Regions from separate parts of the Telluria sp. ZB4P37 genome, predicted to be linked through region 2. Evidence: predicted binding sites of a transcription regulator. Region 2 holds the regulator's gene; each other region holds the start of a gene.
What was found. The regulator HrcA, encoded in region 2, represses chaperone genes, less so after heat shock. The targets are predictions, from matches to a motif close to TTAGCACTCNNNNNNNNNGAGTGCTAA.
Positions count from the first base shown of each region.

Region 1: the regulator HrcA is predicted to act here: its motif matches at 2,284-2,310, upstream of rpoH (RNA polymerase sigma factor RpoH).
Region 3: the regulator HrcA is predicted to act here: its motif matches at 2,392-2,418, upstream of groES (co-chaperone GroES).

Region 1 is NZ_JCASID010000005.1:159,434-163,806, forward strand. It holds gene ftsY (signal recognition particle-docking protein FtsY) at 1-378, shown strand, start outside; gene AC56K1_RS11345 (cell division ATP-binding protein FtsE) at 395-1,054, shown strand; gene ftsX (permease-like cell division protein FtsX) at 1,051-1,983, shown strand; gene rpoH (RNA polymerase sigma factor RpoH) at 2,433-3,323, shown strand; gene AC56K1_RS11360 (hypothetical protein) at 3,641-4,075, opposite strand; gene AC56K1_RS11365 (DUF6984 family protein) at 4,276-4,373, opposite strand, start outside.
Region 2 is NZ_JCASID010000014.1:97,526-101,898, reverse strand. It holds gene dapB (4-hydroxy-tetrahydrodipicolinate reductase) at 1-235, opposite strand, end outside; gene AC56K1_RS19250 (outer membrane protein assembly factor BamE) at 248-781, opposite strand; gene fur (ferric iron uptake transcriptional regulator) at 935-1,363, shown strand; gene hrcA (heat-inducible transcriptional repressor HrcA) at 1,461-2,477, opposite strand; gene AC56K1_RS19235 (HAD family hydrolase) at 2,538-3,251, opposite strand; gene AC56K1_RS19230 (hypothetical protein) at 3,456-4,046, shown strand; gene AC56K1_RS19225 (hypothetical protein) at 4,066-4,373, shown strand, end outside.
Region 3 is NZ_JCASID010000002.1:56,459-60,831, forward strand. It holds gene AC56K1_RS04685 (sulfite exporter TauE/SafE family protein) at 1-777, opposite strand, end outside; gene AC56K1_RS04690 (EVE domain-containing protein) at 777-1,247, opposite strand; RNA gene ssrS (6S RNA) at 1,326-1,507, opposite strand; gene AC56K1_RS04700 (cell division protein ZapA) at 1,552-1,863, opposite strand; gene AC56K1_RS04705 (hypothetical protein) at 1,860-2,090, opposite strand; gene groES (co-chaperone GroES) at 2,506-2,796, shown strand; gene groL (chaperonin GroEL) at 2,851-4,373, shown strand, end outside.

The sequences.
Region 1 (4,373 bases), on a different contig from region 2:
TCGGGCAAGGCGCGCGGTACGAATGTGGTGATGGTCGATACGGCCGGCCGTCTGCCGACCCAGCTGCACCTGATGGAAGAACTCAAGAAGATCAAGCGCGTCATCGGCAAGGGCATGGATGGCGCCCCGCACGAGCTGCTCTTGGTCATCGACGGCAACACCGGCCAGAACGCGCTGGCGCAAGTGAAAGCCTTTGACGATGCGCTGCAGCTCACCGGCCTGGTGATCACCAAGCTCGATGGCACCGCCAAGGGCGGCGTGCTGGCCGCGATTGCGCGCACGCGCCCGGTACCGGTGTATTTCATCGGCGTGGGCGAGAAGCTGGACGACCTGCAGCCCTTCAATGCCGAAGAATTCGTCGAAGCGCTGCTGGGTTAAGGAAAAAGCGACCCCAATGATCGAATTCCAGTCCGTCTCCAAGCAATACTCCACCGACGCTTACGCCCTGCGCGACGTCACCATCAACATCGCCAAGGGCGAGCTGGTCTACCTGGCCGGTCCCTCCGGCGCCGGCAAGTCGACCCTGATGAAAATGGTGGCCGCGGTCGAGCGTCCCACCAGCGGCGTCGTCACCGTGAACGGCCAGGACATCGGCCGCATCCGCAAGGCAGGCATCCCTTTCCTGCGCCGTAACCTGGGACTGATCTTCCAGCACCAGCGCCTGCTCAACGACCGCAACATCCTGGCCAACGTGATGCTGCCGCTGCTCGTCACCGGCGCGCCCAGGGCGCAGGCCGAGGGACGCGCCCGCGCGGCCCTGGAGAAGGTCGGGCTGCTCGATCGCACCAAGGCACTGCCGCTGGAACTGTCCGGCGGCGAGCAGCAGCGCGTGGCGATCGCCCGCGCCATCGTCAACCGCCCGCAGATCATCCTGGCCGACGAGCCGACCGCGAACCTCGACCGCGCCGCGGCCGACCGCGTGCTCGACGCGCTGCGCGCCTTCCATGCCGTCGGCGTGACCTGCGTGATCTCGACCCACGACGAGCAGGTGCTCGACACGGCGGGACGCGTGATCCGCCTCGAACACGGCATGCTTGCCGGAGGTGCGGCATGAGCCCGTGGATCCGCCAGCACCGCTTCGCGCTGCGCGCGGCGCTGTCCAGCGTACGCAAGGCTCCGGGCAGCTTCCTGTTCAATGTCCTGGTCGTCGCGCTCGCGCTGACCCTGCCCTTCGCCGGCATCACGCTGCTCGACAACGTGCGCCCGCTGTCCCAGCAGCTCTCGGTCGATCCGGAAATGAGCCTCTTCATGAAGCTCGAGGCCACGCGCGAGCAGGCCAATGCGGTGGCGCCGCAGATCCGCAGCATCGTGGCCGCCAACATGGGCGGCGGACAGGCAAAAGTCAATTTCGTGGCGCGCGAAGACGCGCTGGCCGCGCTGAAGGGCAAGAGCGGCCTGAGCGACGTGCTCGACACCCTCGGCGAGAACCCGCTGCCGGACAGCTATGTGCTCAAGCTCGAAGGCTACTCCGGCAGCGGCGCTGCCGGCGGGGTCGATGCGATGGTCGAGCAGCTGCGCGCGCTGCCGGGCGTCGAGACGGTGCAGGTCGACTCGGCCTGGGTCAAGCGCCTGGCCGCCCTGCTGGCCATCCTGCGCCTGGCCCTGCTGCTGCTGGCCGTCACGCTCGGCATCGTGGTGATCGCGGTGGTCTTCAATACCATCCGCCTGCAGGTCCTGACCCAGAAGGAAGAGATCGCGGTGTCCAAGCTGCTGGGCGCGACCGACAACTTCATCCACCGCCCCTTCTATTACACCGGCGCCCTGCTCGGGCTGTGCGCCGGCGCCGTGGCGCTCGGCGTGGTCTTGCTGGGACTGGCGCCGCTGAACGGCGCGATTGCCGAATTCGCCAGGCTGTATGCGTCGGAATTCCAGCTGGCGCCGCTCGGCGGCCTGGAAATCGCCGGCCTGCTGGCGATCAGCGCCGGGCTCGGACTGACCGGTGCGATGCTGTCGGTGCACCGCCACCTGGCGCGCGTCAGCTGATATAAATGTGGACGGCGACCCCCGTCCACAAGCCTCTTCCAAACGGCCTTGCCGTCGTCCCTACGCCCAGACGCGCCCTGCTCCTACAGGGCATGGCAGGCTTACGTGCGCCATTCAACAGAAGCCGTCCCGGGGTCCACTTAACCTGTGCTGAGGGATTTTCCAGCGCTTCCGGGCTCACTTTTGAGCTGAATCAATCAAACGGGGAGTAGCTACTCTACAGTTGAAACGAAATGATTTTGATTCCTGCTGGCAATACTTTAGCCAAACTTAATCGACTTCGGCAAACCGATGGGTCGTCTAGCACTCACCACTGGAGAGTGCTAATATATGGCTTGAAGACAGCGAAAATCAAGTGAAGCATCCCGTAACAGGCAGTAGATTGGTGTCCCGAGACATGGGTTTCGTGGCACATCGAGGATGCAGCAAGACTACTACGAGGAATGAATATGTCCGCACAATCCGCATTGGTTCCGGCCGGCAGTCGTGCCCTGAACCTGGGTTTCACCGGCAATCTTGGCAACATTGACGCCTATATCTCGGCCGTCAACCGCCTGCCGATGCTGACCCACGAGGAAGAACAATCGCTGGCAAAGCGGCTGCGCGACGCAAACGACCTGGACGCCGCGCAAAAGCTGGTGCTGTCGCACTTGCGCCTGGTGGTGTCGATCGCCCGTGGCTACCTCGGCTATGGCCTGCCGCACGCCGACCTGATCCAGGAAGGCAATATTGGCCTGATGAAGGCCGTCAAGCGCTTCGACCCTGACCAGGGCGTGCGTCTCGTCTCGTACGCGATGCACTGGATCAAAGCCGAGATGCATGAATACATCCTGAAGAACTGGCGCCTGGTAAAGGTCGCCACGACCAAGGCCCAGCGCAAGCTGTTCTTCAACCTGCGCAGCAACAAGGTCGGCCTCGATGCGATGACCCCGAGCCAGGTCGACGACCTGGCGAAGATGCTCGACGTCAAGCGCGAAGAAGTGATTGAGATGGAAACCCGCCTGTCGGGCCGCGACATCGCCCTCGAGTCGCCGACCGACGACGAAGATGACAAGTTTTCGCCGATCGCCTACCTGTCGTCGGATCTGGCAGAGCCGACCAAGGTGCTGGAAGCCGAGGCGGTCACCCGCCTGCAGTCCGAAGGCCTGGAAACGGCGCTCGGCAAACTGGACCCGCGCTCGCGCCGTATCGTCGAAGCGCGCTGGCTGGCCAACGACGACGGCTCGGGCGCCACGCTGCACACGCTGGCCGAAGAGTTCGGCGTGTCGGCAGAGCGCATCCGGCAGATCGAATCGGCTGCGCTGAAGAAAATGAAAGGTGCGCTGGCGGCGTTTGTCTAAGCCTTCAGTTCCTGCCAGATAAACACCCCGCTTCGGCGGTAATGCCGTTCAGTTAAGACTGAACGGCATTTTTCATTTTTACGGTGGTAAACGTGCCCTGGGCTGCCGTTACGCATTCCTACGGCAAGCTCCGTCGTCGATGAAACACCTGCGAGAGAGCTTGGTTGGCCTCTTGCATGAACAAGGGCCCGGTCGCTCTTGCGACCGGGCCGTCAAGGCCAGACCATTACGCTACGCCGTCCGCAAGGTGACGAAGCTTCCTTAACTGAACGGCATTACCGCTTCGGCGGGGGTTTTCACTGGTATGCCGGGAAGGTCTAGCGTTGCGCGAGCAGCGTGACGAATTCGCCGGGCGCTGCCGTGCTCGACAGCATATGCGCCGGCATTGTCAGGGTGGCATTGATGCGGTTTGACGAGGATGTTGCGGGATCGTCGACGACGATCCGTAGTTGTTCATCGCGCGTGACGAACACATAGGGCGAGACGGCGATGAGCTGTACCCTCCCGATGCTGCCCATGCTGGCATACATACGATTGCCCCACATGCTCAGCTGCATGGACTTGCCGTTCGACAGGGCATACGTTCCCTTGATGCCGTCGAACTCTTCGTACCAGACGTTACGCAGCTGCTGCGGCAGGACGATGCGCTCCGGCGGCGCGGTGATCCGGACTTGCCCTGGTGATGGTATTTCCTGCGCAGCGGCCGCCCCCGACAGGGCGGCGACCACTGCAAAACATGCAATGGTTTTCATGATTGGCTCCTGATGCTCACAGCCTTCTACCAACGGGCCGTCATTGAAGTATAGGAAGTGCCAATACAGAAGCGAGGATAATCTTGAACAACAGTTTGTTGGCGACAAATGTGTAGGGGCCTGTGTGGACGTCCACAATCGACCCCGGAGCAGACCAAGTTGACAGACTCCGCATGATCTCAATGCGCCGCCCAAATTTCTCATGCAAAGACTTCTAAGTCTTTCGCTTCACGCCGGGATGATTGCACGTAAGGGGTGGCAGTGAATGTATCCCACTGCGGATCCTGGATTTCTTCAA
Region 2 (4,373 bases):
GGCGGGTGAAATCGATCAGCACGTCGGCGTCCTTCAAGGTCGCCGCGAGGTCGGATTGAATCACGACGCCGGTGAGCTGACCGGCAAAGGCGCCGGCATCCATGCCGATCGAGGGCGAGCCGGCGACGTCGAGCGCGCCGGACAGCACGGCATCTGGCGCGGCCTGGATGGCTTCGACCAGCATGCGCCCCATGCGGCCGCTGGCGCCGGCAACGGCGATCTTCAGTTGCGTCATGCTGTGGCCTCGTTACTGGATGACCGGGGCGCCGCCGACCTTGACCGGTTCGACCGGGCGGGTTTCCTGCTTGGCCTTGGTGCTGACCTTGGCCGGGCCGGCGATGCGGTCGATGTATTCGCGTTCGGTCGGCAGGTTGCCGCCTTCGAAGCGCGCGACCTTGTCGTCCTTGAAGAAGACGGTGACGCGGCTGGTGGTCAGCTCGCCGTTGCCGCGCGCGAGGTAGAACGGGAAGTCCCAGCGGTCGGCGTGGAACATGTCGGTCAGCAACGGCGAGCCGAGGATGAAGCGCACCTGCTCCTTCGTCTGGCCTTCTTTCAGCTGGGTCAGCATCTCTTGCGAGACGAAGTTACCCTGCTGGATGTCGGGGCGGTAAGGCGAGAAGATCCACATGAATTTCTGCAGCTTGCTGGCCTGGACCGTCTGGGCGCCGGCGTTGGCGGCGGCAGCCGATTTCTGCGCGTCGGCGGCAACCGCGGCCGGGTCCGTGCTCACCGGCGGCGCAGGGCGCGTCTGGTTGCGCCAGGCGGCGCAGCCAGGGAGCATCAGCGTGCATGCAAGGCCGGCCGCAAGGGCTGCCCGGGCTGAAAATCGACGGAGAACGGCTGGTTTGACGCGCATAGGTAACCTCAAAACGTTTGAGCGGGAGCTCCAAAACGCTATATCATAAAGCACTCCGCCAATATACGAGCAACAAACATGAGTAACAATCCCACCGACCTGAAGGCCAGCGGCCTGAAGGCAACCCTGCCGCGCCTGAAAATCCTGGAAATCTTCCAGAACAGCACCGTACGGCACCTGACGGCGGAAGATGTCTACAAGATCCTGCTAGCGGAAAACATGGACGTGGGCCTGGCCACCGTCTACCGCGTGCTGACCCAGTTCGAGCAGGCCGGCCTGCTCAACCGCAACCACTTCGAGACCGGCAAGGCCATCTACGAGCTCAACGCCGGCTCGCACCACGACCACCTGGTCTGCCTCGATTGCGGGCATGTCGAGGAGTTCTACGACGAAGAAATCGAGTCGCGCCAGCACAAGATCGCTGCCGAGCGCGGGTACAAGATCGCGGAGCATTCGCTGGCGATTTATGGGAACTGTATCAAGGTAGCTTGCCCGCGCAAGGGGTGATGGTTGCGCTGGCGTGATGCATGCAAAATTGGGGCCCCGCGAAGGCGGGAACCCAAGTGCGTACCGCCGCCACCAGCTTACACCGCAGCCACGGCCCTCACGAATTGCTCAACGCATTCGACAGCAGCTTCGCCGTAATATCCACGATCGGAATCACGCGCTCGTAAGCCATGCGGGTCGGGCCGATCACGCCCAGGGTGCCGACGATGCGCCCGTTCACCTCGTACGGCGCCGTCACCACGCTCATTTCATCCATCGGCACCAGCTTCGATTCGCCGCCGATGAAGATCTGCACGCCGCCTGCCTTGCTCGACACGTCCAGCAGCTGCATCAGGCCCGTCTTCTGCTCGAACATGTCGAACATCTGGCGCAAGGAGCTCATGTTCGAGGACAGGTCGGACACCGACAGCAGATTGCGCTCGCCGGAGATCACCATGTCGTCGCCTTCGGCCATCGCCGCGCTACCGGTTTCCACGGCCATCGCCATCAGGCGCCCCATGTCGTCGCGCAGCTCGCGCAGTTCGCCGGTGAGGCGCTGGCGCACTTCATCGAAGGTGAGGCCGGCGAAATTCTGGTTCAGGTAATTGGCCGACTGGATCAGCTGCGTCGGCGTGTAGTCGACGTCCGTGAGGAGCAGGCGGTTCTGGACGTCGCCGCGCGGGTCGACGATGACCAGCAGAATGCGCTTTTCGGACAGGCGCAGGAATTCGATCTGCTGGAACACCGATTCGCGCCGCGGGCTTTGCACCACGCCGGCGAACTGCGACAGCGAAGACAGCATCTGCGCCGCATTGGCGATGAGCTTCTGCGGCTGCTGCAGGGGCAGGCGCATCTGGTGCGATTCCATCGCGTGTTCGTCGAGGTGCTGCACCGTGAGGAGAGTGTCGACGAACAGGCGGTAGCCGCGCGGGGTCGGGATGCGGCCGGCCGAGGTATGGGGGCTGGAGACATAGCCCATTTCTTCGAGGTCGGCCATGATGTTGCGGATCGTGGCGGGCGACACGTCGAGACCGGAAATCTTCGACAGCGCGCGCGATCCGACCGGCTGGCCGTCGGCGATGTAACGCTCGACGAGGGCTTTGAGCAGGGTCTGGGCGCGGGGTTCGAGTTGCATATTTCAGGAAGGCGGGAGGGTCCGCTACTATTATGCACGCTCCGGCGCGGGCCGCGCCAGTTATCCGTGCGCGCGCTTGAGCCAGTCGAGCAGGCCGTCCAGGCTGTGGACCTCGGCGTCCGGCTCGATGTCCGCGGCGAAGGTGTTCTCCTTGCCCATGCGGTTCATCCAGACCGCGCGCAGGCCGGCGCGCTGGGCGCCGTGCACGTCCAGGCGCAGGTCGTCGCCCACGTACACCGCTTCCTGTGGCGCGACGCCCAACTGGCGGCAGGCTTCCAGGAAGATCGCCGGCTCGGGCTTGGCCACGCCGAAGCTGGGCGCCGCGACCGAGACCTCGAAATGGCGCGCCAGGCCAATGGTCTGCAGGTCGGCATTGCCGTTGGTGACCGAAGCGATGCGCACCCTGCCCTTCAGGCGCAGCAGGCCGGGCAGCACGTCGTCGTAGGGAATCACGGCGTTGCGGGCGGCGAAGAATTCGGTCATCGCCAGTTCGACCTTGGCGGCATCTTCGCCGGCCTGCTCGAAGGCCGCGATCAGGCCGGCGCGGCGCAAGGCGCCCAGGTCGAGCTGGAATTCGGGCTTGCGTGCAAGTAATTCCAGGCGCGCATGGCGCAGGGTGTCGACCGTGAACTGCTGCGCGACCAGCGGCGCGTGCTCGCGCAGCCAGGCAAACAACACCTGCTCGGCCTCAATGATGACCGGCGCGATCGGCCACAGGGTATCGTCGAGGTCGAACAATACGGCTTTGGGCCAGGGGCGGCGCTGGGGGATCATTGGTGAAGTCTACTCCGTATAGGTTCGGCCAAGCATAGCGAGCCCGGGAGCAGAAATCAATGCGGGCCCGTCGGTTACACCCCGATACAAAGGCAAACCGTCCAGCAGCTTGCCAAATGGACTAAAATGTTGGGCGATTATCTATCCGCCGCGCCGCTCAGTGCGCGGTTGTGCATTCCACCAGTGTCGATTTTTGGAGAAATTATGAAGAGTTCCTACCTGCGTGCCGGTGCTGCGCTGGCGTGCGCGCTGGCGCTGTCCGCTTGTGGCGGCAGCGATGGCGACCTGGGGCTGGGCGGTACGTTTTCCGGCGTAACCAAGCCGGGCCTGGTTCTGCAGAACAATGGTGGTTCCGACCTGGCGGTCGCGCCGACGGCCAACGGTTCGGGCTCCTTTTTCTTCAGCCAGCTGCAGGAAACCGATTCCGACTACAACGTCACGATCAAGAGCATCCCGACCAATGCCAAGGAATGCCAGGCCTTCCGCAATACCGGCAAGGTGGCGTTCACCATCACCACCGTGGCCATCGCCTGCTCGATCAAGACCCATGCGCTGACGGGCACGGTGTCCGGCCTGACGGGCAACAACCTGGTGCTGGTCAACGGCGCCGACCGCATTCCGGTCGCCGCGCGCGCCACCACCTTCGCCATGACCCCGGTGAACGAAGACGCGCCTTACGGCGTCGCCATCCTGACCCAGCCCGACAACCAGACCTGCACGGTTGCCAACGGCAGCGGCGTGATGGGCGCGAACGACGTCGGCAATGTCGCCGTCACCTGCGTCAACCGTCCTTAATTCTCCTGGAGCTTACCCAATGAAGTTTTCCCTGATCCGTCCGGCCGGCGCGCTGGCACTGGCCCTGGGCCTCGCCTCCTGCGGCGGCGGTGGCGACGACAACAACTATTCCATCAAGGGCGTTGTCGAAGGCCTGGCCTACCCGGGCCTGGTGCTGACTACCAATGGCGCCGATCTCAGCGTGGCGCCGCCGGCCAAGGCCTCCGACCCGGTGGAGTTCACCTTCCCGAATCGGATCGGCTATGGCGACCAGTTCAATATCTCGATCAAGGCCAACCCGGCCCACCAGACCTGTGACGTCAACGCGCAATTCCCGCGCAGCGTCTA
Region 3 (4,373 bases), on a different contig from region 2:
GGCCGCCAGCGCGTACAGGATCACGGCGAATACCTTCTGCAGCCGGCGCACCGGCATCTTGTGGGCGGTGCGCGCCCCCAGTGGCGCCATGGTCACGCTGGCCAGCGCGATGATGACCAGCGCCGGCAGGTAGACGAAACCGAGCGAGTAGCCAGGTAGTCCGGCCTCGCCCCAGCCATAATAGATATTCGAGATGGTGCCCGACAGCGCGATCGGAAAGCCCAGCGCCGCACTGGTGGCCACCGCATTGTGGATGCGCACGCCGCACCAGGTCATGAAGGGCACCGACACGAAGCCGCCGCCCGCGCCCACGATGCCCGACAGGGTGCCGATCACGCCGCCCGCCGCGAACATGCCCGGCGCGCCCGGCAGTTCACGCGTGGCCGCCGGCTTTTTCCCGATCAGCATCTGGGTCGCCGAGAAGGCCACGAACACGCCGAAGAACAGGGCCAGCACCGAGGCATCCATCTGCTTGCCGATCCAGGGCCCGATCCAGGAGCCGACCAGGATGCCCGGCGCCAGCAGCTTCACCACGGGCCACAGCACCGCGCCGTGCTGGTGGTGGGCGCGCACCGACGACAGCGAGGTAAACAGGATAGTGGCGAGCGAGGTGGCGATCGCCATGTGGATGACCAGTGCGGGCGGGAAGCCGCGCGCGGTGAAGATCATTGTGATGAAGGGCACCAGCACCATGCCGCCGCCGATGCCCAGCAAGCCCGCCGCGAAGCCCCCAAAAGCGCCCATCGCCAGCAGCGCCAGACTCAAGCCGATGTCCATCAGCGCGTCCCTTCCTTGATCAAGGCGGTAATGGTGTTCCACTGCGCTTGCGTGACGGGCGAAATCGACAGGCGGCTGCCTTTCTGCAGCAGCACCATGTCCTCCAACGCGGGAACGGCGCGCATCTCGCTCAAGGGCAGGTAGCGCCCCGCTTCGACTGCGTGCACGTCGACCGAGATCCAGCGCGGCTGCTCCTGGGTCGCTTTCGGGTCGTAATAATGGGAGGCTGCGTCGAACTGGGTCGCATCCGGATACGGGCCGCTGGCCACTTCGGCGATGCCCGCCACGCCCGGCACCGCGCAGCTGGAGTGATAGAACAGGATGCCGTCGCCGACGGCCATCGCGTCGCGCATGAAGTTGCGCGCCTGGTAGTTACGCACGCCGAACCAGGCCACCGTCTGCCCGGGCGCGGCCAGCACGTCGTCGAAACTGACTTCGTCCGGCTCGGATTTCATCAACCAATAGCGCACCGCGCCTCCATGTACAACTGCGCCAGACGGCGCGCAAAAAAAAGCGGCTGCGTACCAAGGTGCGCAACCGCTCGTGTGTGTAGCCCCGCCTGTGCCGTTATTGCCGGCATCCCGAACCAAAAGGCTCAAGGTGGTCGCAGTCAGCTCAATTTCGGGTTCGTCAAACTAGTGACGATCGCGCCCACCAAGCATTGTTCCACAACCTATGCGAAAGAATGGTTCAAGGAATATATGGCAAATCTCGAACACCGCAGGGTAGGCGCCAGTTTACTACGCTGAGCGCCCATGTCAAACGAATTCAGGCTCAGGTGAGATTTTCCTGTGGCGACAAGGCGCTGTCGAGCACCGTGTGCATCGCTTCGAGTTTTTGCTTGACTTCGAGGATCGACATGTCCGATAGCGGCCCTTGCGGCGACTTCACCGACAGGAATTCGGCCGCCACGCTCAGCGCCGCCATCACCGCGATGCGGTCGGTGCCCTTGACCTTGCCCGAGTCGCGCAGTGCGCACATCTTGCCATCCAAGTAGTGGACGGCTTCGCGCAGCGTGCGCTCTTCGCCTTCGCGGCAGGCCAGGCGGTAGGACTGGCCCATGATGCTGCAATCGAGATGGATCATTGGGTGGCCTCGCTGTCGTGTGCGGCGCTGGAGGCGCCGGCTTCGGCGCCGGCCTCGCTGGCTTCGTCTTCGCCCGCGTCGGCTTCAGGCGCCGGGAACTGCGCGAGCAGCGCTTCGACGCGGCCCTGGGCCAGCAGCAGGCGCTCCTTGAAGGCGAGGTTTTCGGCGCTCAGCAGGCTGTTGGCCTGGCGCAGCAGGTAGTTCTCGGCACGCAGTGACTGGGTCAATTGGGCGAGCCGGTCAATTTTGTCGGAGAGGTCTTGGAATTCGGAAATCATTCGACACTATAGGTCCGGGATGGTTTTTCAGTCAACCGTAATGCATGCACCCTGGGCGGGCGCAAAAGGCCCGCTCGCGCGCGTGCGGCATCGGCACGGCATTCAGTGTACCCTGCCCGCCTGTTGTCTGCGACACCACACCCATCATGGGTAAAGCCCCCTAGCAAATTGCGTTTTCGCAAATTAGTCGGTTATCAGCTTCACATTGAGCCTTGAAATAGGGGGTTATCGTCCCTATAATTAGCTCTGGTTAGCACTCGTCAGCAGAGAGTGCTAACAACCGATGTCACTTATTCTCAGGCGACGCCCAGGTGCGGCGGCGCCAATCCAGCTAGTCAAACCACTGAAAAACAAGGAGTTTTGCATGAACCTTCGTCCTCTGCACGATCGCGTAATCGTGAAGCGTCTCGACCAGGAAACCAAGACCGCATCCGGCCTGATCATCCCTGATGCAGCCGCCGAGAAGCCGGACCAGGGCGAAATCCTCGCCGTCGGCAACGGCAAGGTGCAGGACAACGGCCAACTGCGCGCGCTCGAAGTGAAAGTCGGCGACCGCGTCCTGTTCGGCAAATACTCGGGCCAGGCCGTCAAGGTCGACGGCCAGGAACTGCTGGTCATGCGCGAAGAAGACATCATGGCCGTCGTGGCCCTGTAATCGTTCCCGCATTCCTCCCGCAATCCATTCACGAACTCATTCGGAGCACTACACATGGCAGCTAAAGAAGTAATCTTCGGCGACGCAGCGCGCGCCAAAATGGTCGAAGGCGTCAACATCCTCGCCAACGCAGTCAAAGTCACCCTGGGCCCGAAAGGCCGCAACGTCGTGCTGGAGCGCTCGTTCGGCTCGCCGACCGTGACCAAGGACGGCGTCTCGGTCGCCAAAGAGATCGAACTCAAAGACAAGCTGATGAACATGGGCGCGCAAATGGTCAAGGAAGTCGCTTCCAAGACCAGCGACAACGCCGGTGACGGCACCACCACCGCGACCGTGCTGGCACAAGCCATCGTCCGCGAAGGCATGAAGTTCGTTGCCGCCGGCATGAACCCGATGGACCTGAAGCGCGGCATCGACAAGGCAGTTGCTGCCACCGTCGAAGAGCTGGCGAAAATCTCGCGTCCATGCACCACCACCAAGGAAATCGCCCAGGTCGGCGCGATCTCGGCCAACTCGGACTACTCGATCGGCGAGCGTATCGCTGAAGCGATGGACAAGGTCGGCAAGGAAGGCGTCATCACCGTCGAAGACGGCAAGTCGCTGAACGACGAGCTGGATATCGTGGAAGGCATGCAGTTCGACCGCGGCTACCTGTCGCCTTACTTCATCAACAACCCGGACAAGCAGGTCGCCGTTCACGAGAACCCGTTCATCCTGCTGTGCGACAAGAAGATCTCGAACATCCGTGACCTGCTGCCGGTACTGGAACAGGTCGCGAAAGCCGGCCGTCCGCTGGTAATCGTCGCCGAAGACATCGAAGGCGAAGCGCTGGCGACCCTGGTCGTCAACAACATCCGTGGCATCCTGAAGACCGTCGCCGTCAAGGCGCCAGGCTTCGGCGACCGCCGCAAGGCCATGCTGGAAGACATCGCTGTCCTGACCGGCGGCCAGGTCATCGCAGAAGAAGTCGGTCTGACCCTGGAAAAGGTCACGCTGAACGAACTGGGCCAGGCCAAGCGCGTCGAAGTGGGCAAGGAAAACACCATCATCATCGACGGTGCAGGCGCCGCTGAAACCATCGAGGCACGCGTCAAGATGGTGCGTATCCAGATCGAAGAAGCGACCTCGGACTACGACCGCGAAAAGCTGCAAGAGCGCGTGGCCAAGCTGGCCGGCGGCGTTGCCGTGATCCGCGTCGGTGCAGCCACCGAAGTCGAGATGAAAGAGAAGAAGGCCCGCGTCGAAGACGCACTGCACGCAACCCGCGCTGCCGTTGAAGAAGGCATCGTGCCAGGCGGCGGCGTTGCCCTGCTGCGTGCACGCGCTTCGATCAACATCAAGGGCGACAACCCAGACCAGGACGCAGGCATCAAGATCGTCATGCGCGCCATGGAAGAACCGCTGCGCATGATCGTCCAGAACGCCGGCGACGAGCCATCGGTGGTTGTTGCTGCCGTCCTGGCCGGCACCGGCAACTACGGCTACAACGCTGCCAACGGCACCTACGGCGACATGGTCGAAATGGGCGTGCTCGATCCTGCCAAGGTCACCCGCTCGGCACTGCAAAACGCAGCGTC